Linked DNA regions of Pararoseomonas sp. SCSIO 73927. The protein of the gene in region 1 interacts with the protein of each later gene in a pairwise test. Links are inferred from orthologs where the notes say so. Each region holds a gene or a part of one and is shown on either strand. Other genes may lie near its edges.

What was found.
Region 2: the proteins of mtgA (region 1) and VQH23_RS16730 interact in binary tests that used the Escherichia coli proteins (3 or more experiments, as listed by UniProt). The link is inferred for Pararoseomonas sp. SCSIO 73927 from one-to-one orthologs.

The regions. Positions count from the first base shown.
Region 1 is NZ_CP146232.1:219,750-227,533, reverse strand. The notes cover bases 705-3,445. They hold mtgA (monofunctional biosynthetic peptidoglycan transglycosylase), read left to right. Parts: upstream 705-1,591; coding sequence 1,592-2,299; downstream 2,300-3,445. Other genes in these bases: VQH23_RS01235 (NADH:flavin oxidoreductase/NADH oxidase), read left to right, coding at 2,383-3,445; VQH23_RS01245 (DEAD/DEAH box helicase), read right to left, coding at 705-1,327. Outside these bases: more of VQH23_RS01245, read right to left, coding at 1-704; more of VQH23_RS01235, read left to right, coding at 3,446-3,498; VQH23_RS01230 (alpha/beta hydrolase), read right to left, coding at 3,503-4,348; VQH23_RS01225 (acylphosphatase), read right to left, coding at 4,382-4,657; VQH23_RS01220 (ATP12 family protein), read right to left, coding at 4,654-5,355; VQH23_RS01215 (YnfA family protein), read left to right, coding at 5,402-5,731; VQH23_RS01210 (MmcQ/YjbR family DNA-binding protein), read left to right, coding at 5,731-6,060; VQH23_RS01205 (MarR family transcriptional regulator), read right to left, coding at 6,102-6,542; VQH23_RS01200 (VOC family protein), read left to right, coding at 6,620-7,072; VQH23_RS01195 (IclR family transcriptional regulator), read left to right, coding at 7,457-7,784. UniProt on the Escherichia coli protein: Peptidoglycan polymerase that catalyzes glycan chain elongation from lipid-linked precursors. May play a role in peptidoglycan assembly during cell division in collaboration with other cell division proteins.
Region 2 is NZ_CP146232.1:3,555,264-3,560,513, forward strand. What follows is about bases 2,240-5,239. They hold VQH23_RS16730 (penicillin-binding protein 2), read right to left. Parts: upstream 4,772-5,239; coding sequence 2,708-4,771; downstream 2,240-2,707. Other genes in these bases: VQH23_RS16725 (UDP-N-acetylmuramoyl-L-alanyl-D-glutamate--2,6-diaminopimelate ligase), read right to left, coding at 2,240-2,721; VQH23_RS16735 (hypothetical protein), read right to left, coding at 4,768-5,239. Outside these bases: murF (UDP-N-acetylmuramoyl-tripeptide--D-alanyl-D-alanine ligase), read right to left, coding at 1-1,246; more of VQH23_RS16725, read right to left, coding at 1,243-2,239; more of VQH23_RS16735, read right to left, coding at 5,240-5,250. UniProt on the Escherichia coli protein: Essential cell division protein that catalyzes cross-linking of the peptidoglycan cell wall at the division septum. Required for localization of FtsN.

The DNA of each region.
Region 1 (7,784 bases):
CCCGGCGCCCGCCGCCGCCGTCGCGGCGCGGCGGCTGGCCGCCGGAGCGGTTCGCCCCGCCGGCATTCCCGCCCGGGCGCCCCTGCGCGTGGCGCTGCCCGTCGCGCCCGTGGCCGTTGCCCTGGCCGCCACCGCCGTTGCCGTCGCGGCGCGGCGGGCGGCCCTGCTGCTGGCGGTTCGGCCGGCGCGGCACGGGGCCGGTCGGGATCTCGCCCTCGGCCGGCACCTGCTGGCGTGTCAGCTTCTCCACGGCGCGGAGGAGGGAGATCTCGTCCGGCGCCACCAGCGCCACCGCCTCGCCCGAGGCGCCCGCGCGGGCCGTGCGGCCGATGCGGTGGACATAGGTCTCCGGAACCTCCGGAAGGTCGTACTGGATCACGTGGGTCACGCCGTCCACGTCGATGCCGCGCGCCGCGATGTCGGTGGCCACCAGGATCGGGGCGGTGCCCTTCTTGAAGGCCTCCAGCGCCCGCTCGCGCTGGCCCTGGCTCTTGTTGCCATGAATGGCGCCGGCAGCCAGGCCATCCTGCTCCAGCTGCTTCACGATGCGGTCGGCGCCGTGCTTGGTGCGGCTGAACACCAGGGCGCGGCCTACCGTCTCGCCGCGCAGCAGGTCGGCCAGAAGGCGGCGCTTGCCGTCGGCCGAGGTGTGGATCACCCGCTGGTTCACCCGCTCGGCGGTGGTCGCCACCGGCGTCACCTCCACCCGCACGGGGTCGGGCAGCAGCTCCTTCGCCAGCTTCGCGATGTCCTCCGGCATGGTGGCGGAGAAGAACATCGTGTGCTTCGTGCGCGGCAGCATGCCGGCGATGCGGCGGATGGAGGGCCAGAAGCCCCGGTCCAGCATCTGGTCGGCCTCGTCGAGGACGAAGACCTCGATGCCCTCCAGCTTCAGGGCGCGCTGGTTCAGCAGGTCCATCAGCCGGCCCGGCGTCGCGATCAGCACGTCCACGCCCTTGGCCATGGCGCGCTTCTGCGGGTTCTCCGGCACGCCGCCGAAGATCAGCGCGGTGCTCGGGCGGATGTGGCGGCCATAGGCGCGCACGCTCTCATGGATCTGCGAGGCCAGCTCGCGCGTCGGGGAGAGGATGAGGACGCGGCAGGTGTAGGGCGCGGCCCGCTTCGGGTCGTTCGCCAGCCGGTGCAGCAGGGGCAGGGCGAAGGCGGCGGTCTTGCCCGTGCCGGTCTGGGCGATGCCCAGCACGTCGCGGCCCGTGATGGCGGCCGGGATGGCCTGGGCCTGGATCGGGGTCGGGGTGGTGTAGCCCTCCTCCTCCAGCGCGCGCAGAAGGGGCGCCGCGAGGCCGAGCTCGTTAAACTGTGTCATGGATTCCAATCGGGGCGGCCCAGAACCCGGGCTGCCAGGGCGGGTGGAGGCGCCCCGCGTGTCCGGTCGCATCCAGGGTATCGGAGATCTCGACGCCCCGGTCAGGGCCGCGCGCATCATTGCGCGGGGCGGCCGTCTCACGCGGCCGAGGCGTGGCCGCGGCTGGCGCCGGGCACGGGCAGCAAGATGGGGCAAAGCCTGCTGCGGTGCAAGATGCCAGGAGGCGCGCTTGACGCGGGGCCGGCCGGCGGCCAGCACGGGGCCATGGGCCGCCAGGAACTGCTGCACCGTCCTGCCTTCCGGGTGAGCTGGCGCCGCCGGCTCCTCCGCCTGTTGCTCGTCCTCATTCTCGGCCCCCTGGCGCTGATCGCCCTCTTCCGCTTCGTCCCCGTCCCGGTCACGCCGCTGATGGTCATCCGCTCGGTCCAGGGGGAGGGGATGCGGCACGACTGGGTGCCCCTCGACTCCATCGCCCCCGCCCTGGCCGAGGCCGTGGTGGCCGGGGAGGACAACAATTTCTGCCGCGAATCGCTGGGCTTCGACTTCGGCGCCCTCCGCGAGGAGGTGGAGGCCTGGCAGGACGGCGAGACCCCCCGCGGCGCCAGCACCATCACCATGCAGACGGCGAAGAACCTCTTCCTCTGGCCGGGGCGGGATCCCGTGCGGAAGGTGATCGAGGCCTGGCTGACGCCGCAGATCGCCCTTCTCTGGCCGAAGCAGCGGGTGATCGAGGTCTATCTCAACAGCGTGGAGTTCGGCCCCGGCATCTACGGCGCGGAGGCCGCCGCCCAGGCCTTCTTCAACAAGCCGGCGGCCCGCCTGACCCGTGGGGAGGCGGCGCGGCTGGCCGCGGTGCTGCCCAGCCCCCTGAACTGGTCCGTCACCCGGCCCAGCGAGCGGGTGCAGCGCCGGGCCGCCGTCATCGAGCGCCGCACGGGCCAGCTCGGCCCGCTGCTGGACTGCCTCCGCTAGTCCGGGCTCCGACAGGACGGGCGGGGCTGGAGGCCGCGGCGCCTCTCTGAGAGGATCGGGGCCATGATTCCGGGATCCCGCCAATGAGCCAGCTGTTCCAACCCCTCCGCCTCGGCGCGCTGGAGCTGCCCAACCGGATCGTCATCGCCCCCATGTGCCAGTACTCGGCCGAGGAGGGGCGGGCGACGGACTGGCACACCATCCATCTCGGCCACCTCGCCCTCTCCGGCGCCGGGCTGCTGATCTTGGAGGCGACCGCCGTCTCGGCGGAGGGCCGCATCTCCCCCGCCGATCTCGGCCTCTACTCCGACGATAACGAGGCGGCGCTGGCCCGGGTGCTGGAGACGGCGCGCCGCCACGCCTCCATGCCGATTGCGGTCCAGATCAGCCATGCCGGCCGCAAGGCCTCCAGCCGGGCCCCCTGGGAGGGCGGGTCCCAGATCCACCCCGGCGAGCCCGGCGGCTGGCGAACCGAGGCTCCCTCCGCCCTGGCCCATGCCGAGGGCGAGGACACCCCGGCGGCGCTGAGCGCGGAAGGCCTGGCCCGCATCCGCGAGGCCTTCGCCGAGACCGCCCGCCGCGCCGCCCGAATCGGGCTGGATGGCATCGAGATCCACGGCGCGCACGGCTACCTGCTGCACCAGTTCCTCTCGCCGCTCGCGAACGTGCGCAACGACGAGTACGGCGGCAGCCTCGAGAACCGCATGCGCTTCCCGCTGGAGGTCTTCGACGCCGTGCGCGAGGCCTTCCCGGCAGATCGCCCGGTCTGGATGCGCCTCTCCGCCACGGACTGGGTGCCGGGCGGCTGGGACGTGGAGAGCACGATCGCCATGGCCCAGGCCCTGAAGGCGCGCGGCTGCGACGCCATCCACGTCACCACCGGCGGCGTCTCCACCCGCCAGCAAATCCCCCTCGGCCCGGGCTACCAGCTTCCCTTCGCGCGGCAGGTGAAGGAGGCGGCGGGCCTGCCCGTGATCGGCGTCGGCCTCATCACGGAGCCGGAGCAGGCCGAGGCGGTGGTCGCCAACGGCGATGCCGACGCCGTCGCCCTGGCCCGCGCCATCCTCTACGACCCGCGCTGGCCCTGGCACGCGGCCGCGAAGCTCGGCGCGCGCGTCGCCGCGCCGAGGCAGTACTGGCGGTCCCAGCCGCGGGAGTTCAAGGACCTCTTCACCGGCGCCGCCTACGGGCAGCGCTGAAGGCTCAGCGCGGGGCGCGATGGCCGCGCAGCCACTCCAGCAGCACTGCTCCCGCGCGCGGATCGCCGTGGATCACCGGATGCCCGGCCCGGCCCGAGCGGTGGAGGGTGCTGCCGGGGATGGCGGCGGCGAGCGCCTCGCCCATGGCGACGGGCACGACGGGATCCTCCGCGGAGACCATCACCAGCGTCGGCGGCAGCGCCTTCGCCGCGCCGCGAAGGGCCGCAATGCCGTCCATCGGATGCCGGTTGAGCCAGGCGACCGCCGGCAGCCAGGGCAGGTGGATGCGGATCGTCTCCGTCATGGAGGTGAAGCCGCTGTCGATCACCAGCAGGTCGGCACGGCCGGAGGCGGCCAGATGGATGGCGGGGGCGGAGCCGATGCTCTCCCCCAGCACCGCCAGGCGCCGCCCCGGCCACCGGCCGCGTGCCCAGGCCGCCATCGTCTCCGCCGTGGCCCTCAGAGACGCTTCGGTGGGCGCGCCGGGATTGCCGGAATAGCCCGGATACTCCGCGGCGACGACGGGAATGCCGGCCGCGACGAGGTTCTCCGTGCTCGCCGCCGACCAGCCCGCACGGGACCCGTTCCCGTGAAGGTGGAGAAGAACCGGCGCCCCCGGATCGCCCCCCGGATCGGCTTCCGGATCGGCGAACAGGAAGGCGAGGCGGCCGGAGCCCGGCACCTCCACATGCCCCACCTGCCAGATTCCCGAGGCAGCGACCGGAACGCCGTTGTGCCGGGCAGGGAAGAGAAACCGCTCCTGCATGGCCCAGACCGTCACGATCGGGGCCAGAACCACCAGCAACAGGATGAGGAGGATCAGAGGCACGGGGCGCGGCAGGGCTCTCAACGGCTCGTCCTGGGGGTTGTCGGGGAACCGGCCCTACAGCGTCGGCCGCCGCCCGAAGCCCGGCTCCTCCGGCGGCTCGGCGAAGCTCTCCTCGATCGTCTCCACGAAGGCGCCCGGCGGCCCGCGGCGGGCGGCCAGCAGCACGGAGCCCACCGCCGCCTCCTCCCCCGCCAGCAGCGCCTCGACCGTCCCGTCCGCCCGGTTCCGCACCCAGCCGGAGAGCCGCGCGGCCGAGGCCTCCCGCACCATCCAGTCCCGGTAGCCCACGCCCTGCACCCGGCCGCGGATTCGCAGCAGCCGCGCCTTCACCGGGAGAGTTCCAGCAGCCGCGCCGCCAGCGCCACATCCGCCGCGATCCGCGCGCGCCGCGCCTCCGCCTCCGGATCCGTGCCCCAGAAGGACTCCTGGTAGGTCTCGTCCAGCGTCGCCAGCCGGTGCGCCTCCGCCGCGTCGATCCGCCCGGCCGAGAGCGCCAGCCCGAGCACTAGGCTGCCGAGCGCCGGCACCGCGATCCCCAGCGCCGAGAGCCCGAAGGGCGAGTGCGCCGCCACCGCCGCGTGCAGCGCCCGGAGCGAGGAGGGGGGCTGCGCCACGTGCGCGATGCCCTTCGCCACGTGCAGCGGCGCGTCGTGGTGCAGCGCCGCCCAGTCCAGCAGGGGCTGCCAGTTCTCCGCCTCCAGCGCGGCGAGGCGGTAATCCTCCGCTCGGTAGCAGAGCAGGTCGCTCTCCCCGTACTCGGCGATGGCGGCCGCGCTCGGCGCCGGATCGGGCGCGATCCGGTCCACAGCGGTGCCGACGAGGCGCGTCAGCGGCACCTCCTCCATCGACATCTCGCCGCCCTTCTCTCCGCCCGCCGCGTGCCACTCGGCCGCCACAGCCTCGGCCAGGGCGCGGCCCGGCAGGTGCAGCGTGGTGCCGCCGGGCAGGCGCAGCGGCTTCCCATCCAGGGCGATGCCCCAGCCGGCATCCACGGGCTGGACGGCGGCCTCTTCCCAGAAACGCTTCATCCCCCGCAATTGGGGTCCCCGGGGGGCCCGTGGCAAGCTGCCGGGCATGGGAACCGTCGCCCTCTACGCCGTCGCCGCCCTCGCCGAGATCGGTGGCTGCTTCGCCTTCTGGGGTTGGCGGCGCCTCGGCTGGGGCGCCTGGGTGCTGCTGCCCGGCACCGCCTCCCTCGCCCTCTTCGCCTGGCTCCTCACCCTGTCGGAGGCCGCGGCGGCCGGGCGCGCCTTCGCGGCCTATGGCGGCGTCTATGTCGCCGCCTCCATCGCCTGGCTGTTCGCGGTGGAGGGACGGGTGCCCGACCGCTGGGACCTGGCGGGCGGCGCTATCTGCCTGCTCGGCGCGGGGGTGGTGCTCTGGGGCGGCGGGGCGGGCCGCTGATGGCGGGCGGGGCCGACCTGCGCCGGCTAGCCCTGGCGCTGGAGGGCACGGAGGAGGCGCCGCACATGGACCGCGCGGCCTTCCGCGTGGCCCGCATCTACGCGACCCTCGCCGCGGACGGGCTGAGCGCGAACCTGAAGTTCTCGCCCGAGGACCAGGCCATGAAGTGCCTGACCCACCCGGAGGCCTTCAGCCCAGTCCCTGGTGGCTGGGGCCGGATGGGCTACACCACCGTGCTGCTGGAGGCTGTGACGACGGAGGAGCTGGCCGCAGCGCTGGAAAGCGCTTGGCGCGGCGCCCTGCCGCGCCGCCGGCCGCGCCGGCGCTAGGTCGAGCAAGGGGGGGCAGGCCAGAGGGGCGGGCCAAGGGGCTAGGCGAGCGCGCGCGCCGCCTCCCGGAACCCCGCCGGATCCCCGATCCGCCCCTCCACCGCCGCGTGCGCCGCCTTCCACAACGGCAGCGCCGCCGCCAGCGCCGCGTGCCCCGCCTCCGTCAGCCGGAGCAGCCGCCCGCGCCGATCCGCCGCATCCGCCTCCACCCGGACCAGCCCGCGCCGCTCCAGCGGCTTCAGCATCGCGGTCAGGCTCGTCCGGTCCATGCCCAGCAGCGCCGCCACCGGGGCCATGGGGGGCGGGGAGGGGCGGTTCAGCGACATCAGCAGGGAGAACTGCCCGTTCGTCAGCCCCGCCGGGCGCAGCACCTCGTCGAAGTGCCGCGCCAGGGCCCGCGCCAGGCGCTGGGCGTGCAGGCACAGGCAGGTGTCGCGGACGGCAAGGGTGATCTCGAACGGGATCGCGACGGGCTTTGACACCGGCCATATATGTTGGTATCAACCTTTTCTGTCAAGGGCGGGCGGGGGCCTGTCCGGCAGGACAGGGAACCGGGCCCATGCAGACCAACGCCTACCTCTACTTCGACGGCAACTGCGAGGAGGCCATGACCCATTACGAGAGGGTGCTGGGCGGGAGGATGATCGCCATGCTCCGCGCCACGGGCACGCCCGCCGAGGCGCAGATGCCGCCGGGCTGGGCGGAGAAGATCCTGCACGCCTGCCTGGACGTAGGCGGCACCACGCTCATGGCCTCCGACGCGCCGCCGAACCTCCCCGCGGGCACGCCGGGCGGCTTCTCCGTCAACATCAACACGGACACGCCGGAGGAGGCGGAGCGCGTCTTCGCCGCCCTCCTCGAGGGCGGCGAGGTGCGGATGCCCATGGCCCCGACCTTTTGGGCGCAGCGCTTCGGCATGCTGGTGGACCGCTTCGGCACGCCCTGGATGGTGAACTGCGTTCTGCCCGAATGCACCGAGGCGGGCGCCGAGACCGCCGTGCCGGCGGCCTGACCGGGGCCGGGCCGCCCCCCCCTCGACGCGGGGGGCCTGAACCGCGTTACCGCATCGGGAAGGCGGCGTCGCACCCCTCCTCGCGCCCGCCGATCCGCCCGCCGATCCGCACGCTGACGGGCGCTCCTCCGGGAGCGCCCGTTGCCCTGTCGCGCACAGCCGCGCTCCCCGGGCTGGCCACGCCTCCGGTCGGCTCGTCCGGGTCCGGGGCCTCCAACGCCGGCCGCAGATCGGACCCGGGCTGCCCGGCGCACCCGCCGCGCGCGGGCAAGATTTCATCCATCGGTTAAAAACCCTTTGACGCCAGCCAGAGACAGGAGAAAGATCGCTTCAGTTCGAATACGAAGTATTCTGACAGGATACAAATTGCCCGACGGAACCGACATGCCAGAGGAGATGGGCGCCGCACCCGAAGGCGGCGTCCGCCCGCTCGCCTCCGCGCTGAAAACCCTCGCCCTGCTGGACCACCTCAGCCACAGCCGCCGCCCCGTCCGGCTCTCCGTGCTGTCGCGCGAACTCGGCGCGGGGCGCGCCACGATCTACCAGCGCCTCGTCACGCTCATGGCGGCGGGCTGGGTGGAGCAGACGGCCGAGGGCGCCTTCCGCCTCACCCTCCGCGCCGCCCGCCTCTCTCAGGCCGCGACGGAGCAGGCCGGGCTCGGCGACCGCACCCTCTCCGTCCTCGAGACGCTCTGCGCCGGGACGGGCGAGG
Region 2 (5,250 bases), 3.3 Mb from region 1 along the record:
CGCTGTCCGCCGCGTGCGCGCCGCGCTTGTCCGCCGGCAGCGCATCGTGCAGCGCCGCCATCTGCGGGCCGCAGGTGAACACGATATCCGCGCTTGCCGCCGCATCCGCGGCCAGGCCGGCGTGCATCGCCGCGCCCTCGTTACCAAGTTCCAGCATATCACCCATCACGGCCACGCGCCGCGTTCCTTCCTGTGCCGCCAGCACGGCAAGGGCCGCACGCATGGAGGTCGTATTGGCATTGTAGGATTCGTCGAGCAGCAGCACCGAGCCGCCCGCCACGGGGATCGTGACGCGCGCTCCCCGCCCGGCCAGCGGCGCGAAGCCCGCCAGCCCTTCCGCGAAGCGCCGGACATCGGCCCCAAGCGCCCGCGCGGCGGCCAGGCAGGCCACCGCGTTCATCGCCATGTGCCGGCCGGGAACGGGCAGGGACACGTCGTAGCTCTCACCGCCGAGCGAGACGCGGAAGGACTGACTCTCGGCCCCGCCCTCCCACTCCAGCAAACTTGCCGCGCCGCCCTCGCCGAAGGGCACGGCGCGCACGCCCGCCTCCTCCGCGCGCCGGCGCAGCAGATCGGCGCAGGGCCCCTCCGCCGGAATCACCGCCACCCCGCCGGGCTCCAGGCCCAGGACAATGTCGGCCTTCTCCTCCGCGATCGCCTCCATGGAGCCCAGCCGCCCGAGATGGGCCGGCGCGATGGTGGTGATGACCGCCACATGCGGCCGCGCGAGGCGGGAGAGGGGCGCGATCTCGCCCCGGTTGTTCATCCCCAGCTCGATCACACCGAACCCGGCACCGAGCGGCATCCGCGCCAGGGTCAGCGGCACGCCCCAGTGATTGTTGTAGCTCGCCACCGCCGCGTGCACGGACCCGCAGGCGGAGAGTCCGGCCGCCAGCATCTCCTTCGTGGTCGTCTTGCCCACGCTGCCCGTCACGGCGACGAAGCGCGCGGCGGACCGTGCCCGCCCTGCGGCACCCAGCGCCGTCAGCCCTGCCAGCGTGTCCCCCACGCGCAGCAGCGGCCCCACGCCGGGCACGTCACGGTCCACCATCGCGCAGGCCGCGCCGCGCGCCAGCGCGTCCGGCACGAAATCATGGCCGTCGCGCGCGTCCCGCAGCGCGACGAAAAGATCGCCCGGACTGGCGCTCCGGCTGTCGATGGACACGCCGGTCACCGCCACGCCCTCCGGCACGTCGCCGCCCGTCGCCGCGCGCAGCGCGGCCGTGTCCCACAGCGCCGCGCTCACGCCGCACTTCCCGCCAGCGCCCGCACCACGGAAACGTCGTCGAAGGGATGCGTCACCCCGCCGACCGTCTGCCCGCTCTCATGCCCCTTGCCGGCCACCGCCAGCACGTCCCCGGGCCCGAGCGCCGCCATCGCCTCCGCGATCGCCGCCTCCCGCCCGCCGATGTCGATGCCGCCCCCTGCACTCACGCTGTTGCAGCCCGCCAGCACCGCTGCCCGGATCGCGGCCGGGTCCTCGCTGCGGGGATTGTCGTCCGTCACCACCACCCGGTCGGCCAGCCGCGCCGCCGCCGCACCCATCAGCGGCCGCTTGCCGGGATCCCGGTCCCCGCCGGCGCCGAACACCACGTGCAAGCGCGCGGCATGCGGCCGCAGCGCGGTCAGCAGCCGCTCCAGCGCGTCCGGCGTGTGGGCGTAGTCCACGTAGACCGCCGCCCCGTTCGGCAGCCGGGCCGCCAGCTCCATCCGCCCGCGCACGCCGGAAAGGCGGGGCAGGGCGCGCAGCACGCGGTCCGCCGGAAGCCCCGTCGCCACGGCCAGCGCCGCCGCCAGCATCACGTTGTCCGCCTGGTAGCGCCCGACCAGCGGCAGGTGCAGCACCTGCCGCATGCCGAAGAGGCTGACCTCCATCTCCTGCCCGTCCGCCAGCGGCGCGTGGCGCAGCAGGCGCAGGTCGGCCCCCGCCTCGCCCACCGTCATCAGCCGCAGCCGGCGCCGGGCCGCGATGGAGCGGATGGCGGCCAGCGTCGCCCCGTCCATGTCCGCGTTCGCCACCGCCGGGCGCCCCGCCTCCAGCAGCGTGTCGAGCAGTCGCAGCTTCGCCGCGCGGTACTCCTCGATCGTGCCGTGGTAGTCCAGGTGGTCGCGCGTCAGGTTGGAGAAGCCGGCACCCGCCAGCATCACCCCGTCCAGCCGCCGCTGTTCCAGCCCGTGGGAGGAGGCCTCCATCGCCGCGTGCGTCACCCCGGCGCGCGCCACCGCGGCCAGCGTCGCGTGCAGCGAGACGGGGTCGGGCGTCGTCAGCGAAGGTCCGGGCGGGAAGCCGTCCGCCACCAGGCCCAGTGTCCCCATGGACGCCGCGCGCTCCCCGCCATCGGCCCAGATCTGGCGCAGGAAGTCGGCCGTGCTCGTCTTGCCGTTCGTCCCCGTCACGGCCACCACCGTGCGGGGCTGCGCGCCGTGGAAGCGCGCGGCCATCAGCGCCAGCGCGCGCCGCGCGTCGGCGGCCGTCACCAGCGGGCGCGGCGGCACCCCGGGCGGCCACTCCGTCCCCTCCGGCGCCAGCACCGCCGCGGCGCCGCGGCGCACCGCCTCCTCGATATGCGCGCGGCCATCCGTGCGCGCGCCCGGCAGCGCGGCGAAGAGGGCGCCCGGCACCACCTGCCGGCTGTCCGCCGTCAGCGCCGTCACCTCGGGCCGGCCCTCGAAGCGGATCGCGACGGAGTCCAGCCGGGCCATCAGGTCATCGAGCCTCATGGCTCGTCACCGCCCCGGGGCCGGTGAGGGTGGCGGCCTGCGCGGCCATGGTGAAGCGGATCCGGCTGACGCCCTGCTCCCGCATCGCGTCCAGCTCCGTCACCCGCAGCGGCACGGGCGGCGCCAGGGTGGGGGAGGACGGCACGGGCTGCGGCACGGCCGGCCGCGGCGCGATCGCGGGCGTTGTCATCGGGCGCCCCGGCACGGCGGGCGGCGCCGCGGGGCGCGCGGCGGGCGCGGCCGCGGTGGCGGGGCGCGGTCCCCCGCGCCCGGGCTGCAACGGGATGCTGACGGCCTGCACGATGCCCGGGTCCTGCGGGTTCTCCGGCACCAGCCCCAGCACCGGCGCGATGCGGGAGATCACGGTGCCCGCCGCCGGCGCCGCCACCCAGCCCGCCGTCGCGTAGCCGTGAGACCGCGCGTTCGGGTTCGGCTCGTCCACCATCACGTAGATGGCGTAGCGCGGGGCCTGCATGGGGAAGGCGCCGACGAAGGCCGCGATGCGCTTGTTCGGCAGGTAGCCGCCACGCGGCCCGGTCTTCTGCGCCGTGCCGGTCTTGCCGCCCACGAAGTAGCCCGCCACCTCCGCGCCCTTGGCGGAGCCGTCCGTCACCACCAGCCGCATCAGCCGGCGCATCGTCTCCGAGTTGCGCTCGCTGATCACGCGCGTCCCCTCCCGCTGCGTGCCCGGCGGCTGCGCCAGCAGGGTGGGGGAGCGCAGGATGCCGCCATTGGCGAGGGCGGAGACGCCGGTCACCACCTGCAGCGGCGTCACGGCGATGCCGTGGCCGTAGGAGATGGTCAGCATGTTGATCTCGCGCCAGCCATTGGCCGGCGGCACCATCGGCACCGCCGTCTCCGTCAGCTCGATCTGCGGGCGGGAGAGCATGCCCATCCGCCCCAGGAACTCGCGCTGCCGCTGCGGCCCGAAGCCCTGCGCCATGTGCGCGGCGCCAAGGTTGGAGGAGTAGGCCAGCATCTCCGGGAAGGTGATGACGCGGTTCTTGCCCTTGTAGTCCGTGATGGTGAACCGCCCGAAGCGGATCGGCTGCGCCGCGTTGAAGGTGCTGGAGTAGACGTTGGAGGTGCCGTACTCCAGCGCGGCCGCGGCGGTGAACAGCTTGAAGGTGGAGCCCGGCTCGTAGGTGCCGACCGTCACGCGGTTGAAGCGCTGCTCGGGCGAGGCCTCGCCGATGCCGCCCGCGTCGTAGTCCGGCAGGGACACCATCGCCAGCACTTCGCCCGTGTGGATATCCAGCACCACGCCGGCGCCGCCGATGCCGGAGAAGTCCTCGATCGCCTTCGCCACGCCGTCGCGCAGCGCCAGCTGCACGCGGATGTCGATGGCGGTCCGCAGCGGGTCGTGCGGGCGGGCCCGCAGTCGCTCGTCGTGGTAGCGTTCCATGCCGGAGAGGCCCGCGCCGTCCACGTCCACGTTGCCCAGCACGTGCACCGCCGCCCGCCCCTGCGGGTAGTAGCGGCGCTCGCCCTCCTCGAAGTGCAGCCCGGCGATGCCGAGGTCGTTCACCGCCTGCTTCTCGCGCGGCGTGAGCGCGCGGGCGAGGTAGGAGAACTGCCGCTCCCCCATCAGGCGCCCGACCAGCCTCTCCCGGTCCAGCTGCGGCAGCACGCGGGCCAGCCGCGCGGCCACCTCCGCCGGATTCTCGATCTGCCGGGGATTGGCGTAGAGCGCCGTGACGGGCAGCGAGACCGCGAGGATCTCCCCGTTGCGGTCCGTGATCGGGGCGCGCCCCGTCACCGGCTCCGGCCGGGGGATCGACGCCGTCTCCGTCGGCATGCGCCGCGGCTCGCGCGGGTCGATCACCGTCGCGACCGTCGCCTTCAGCGCCACGGCGCCGTAGAGCAGGCCGAAGCCCGCGGCGGCGATCACCAGCCGGCCGCGGCTCTTCTCCAGCACCGCGCGGCGCGCCAGGTCCGGTTGACCCAGCCGCGCGGCGTTGCGCCCATCCCCCACCCGCTCGGCCCGGACGGGCTCGCGCAGCTGGTAGGCGATGGCGGCGTTCGGGTCGGGGGCGGCGGGGTCGTTCACCGCACCGCGCCCAGCGTGGCGGCGCTGGCACTGGCAACCGGCACCGGCGGCGCGAGCATCGGCCGGGCCGCGCCCCCGAGCATGGAGCCCATGGACGAGGCCATGGGCGGCGCCACCGGGGCAGGGGGCGGCGGGGCGCTCGGGCGCATGTGGAGCGCCGTGCGCAGCAGGGCGGCCGGCTGCGGCGGCGCCGCCAGGTTCATGCCGCGATCCACCTCGCGCTCCGCCACGCGGGGCTCGAGCGGGCGGGCGTCAATCGGGCGGGGGCGGCGGACGGGCTCGGCCAAACGGGGGGCGGCGTCGCGCGGCGCGACCTCGCGAGGCTCAGGCAGGCGCGCCGAGGCCACCTGCGGCAGGTGCGGCGGCGCCACCCGCGCCGGGCGCTCCGCCACCGCCCGCTCCACCACTGCCCGTTCCACCGGGGCCCGCTCAACCGGGGCGCGCTCCGCGACGACCACCGGCGCGGCCGCCCGCTCGGC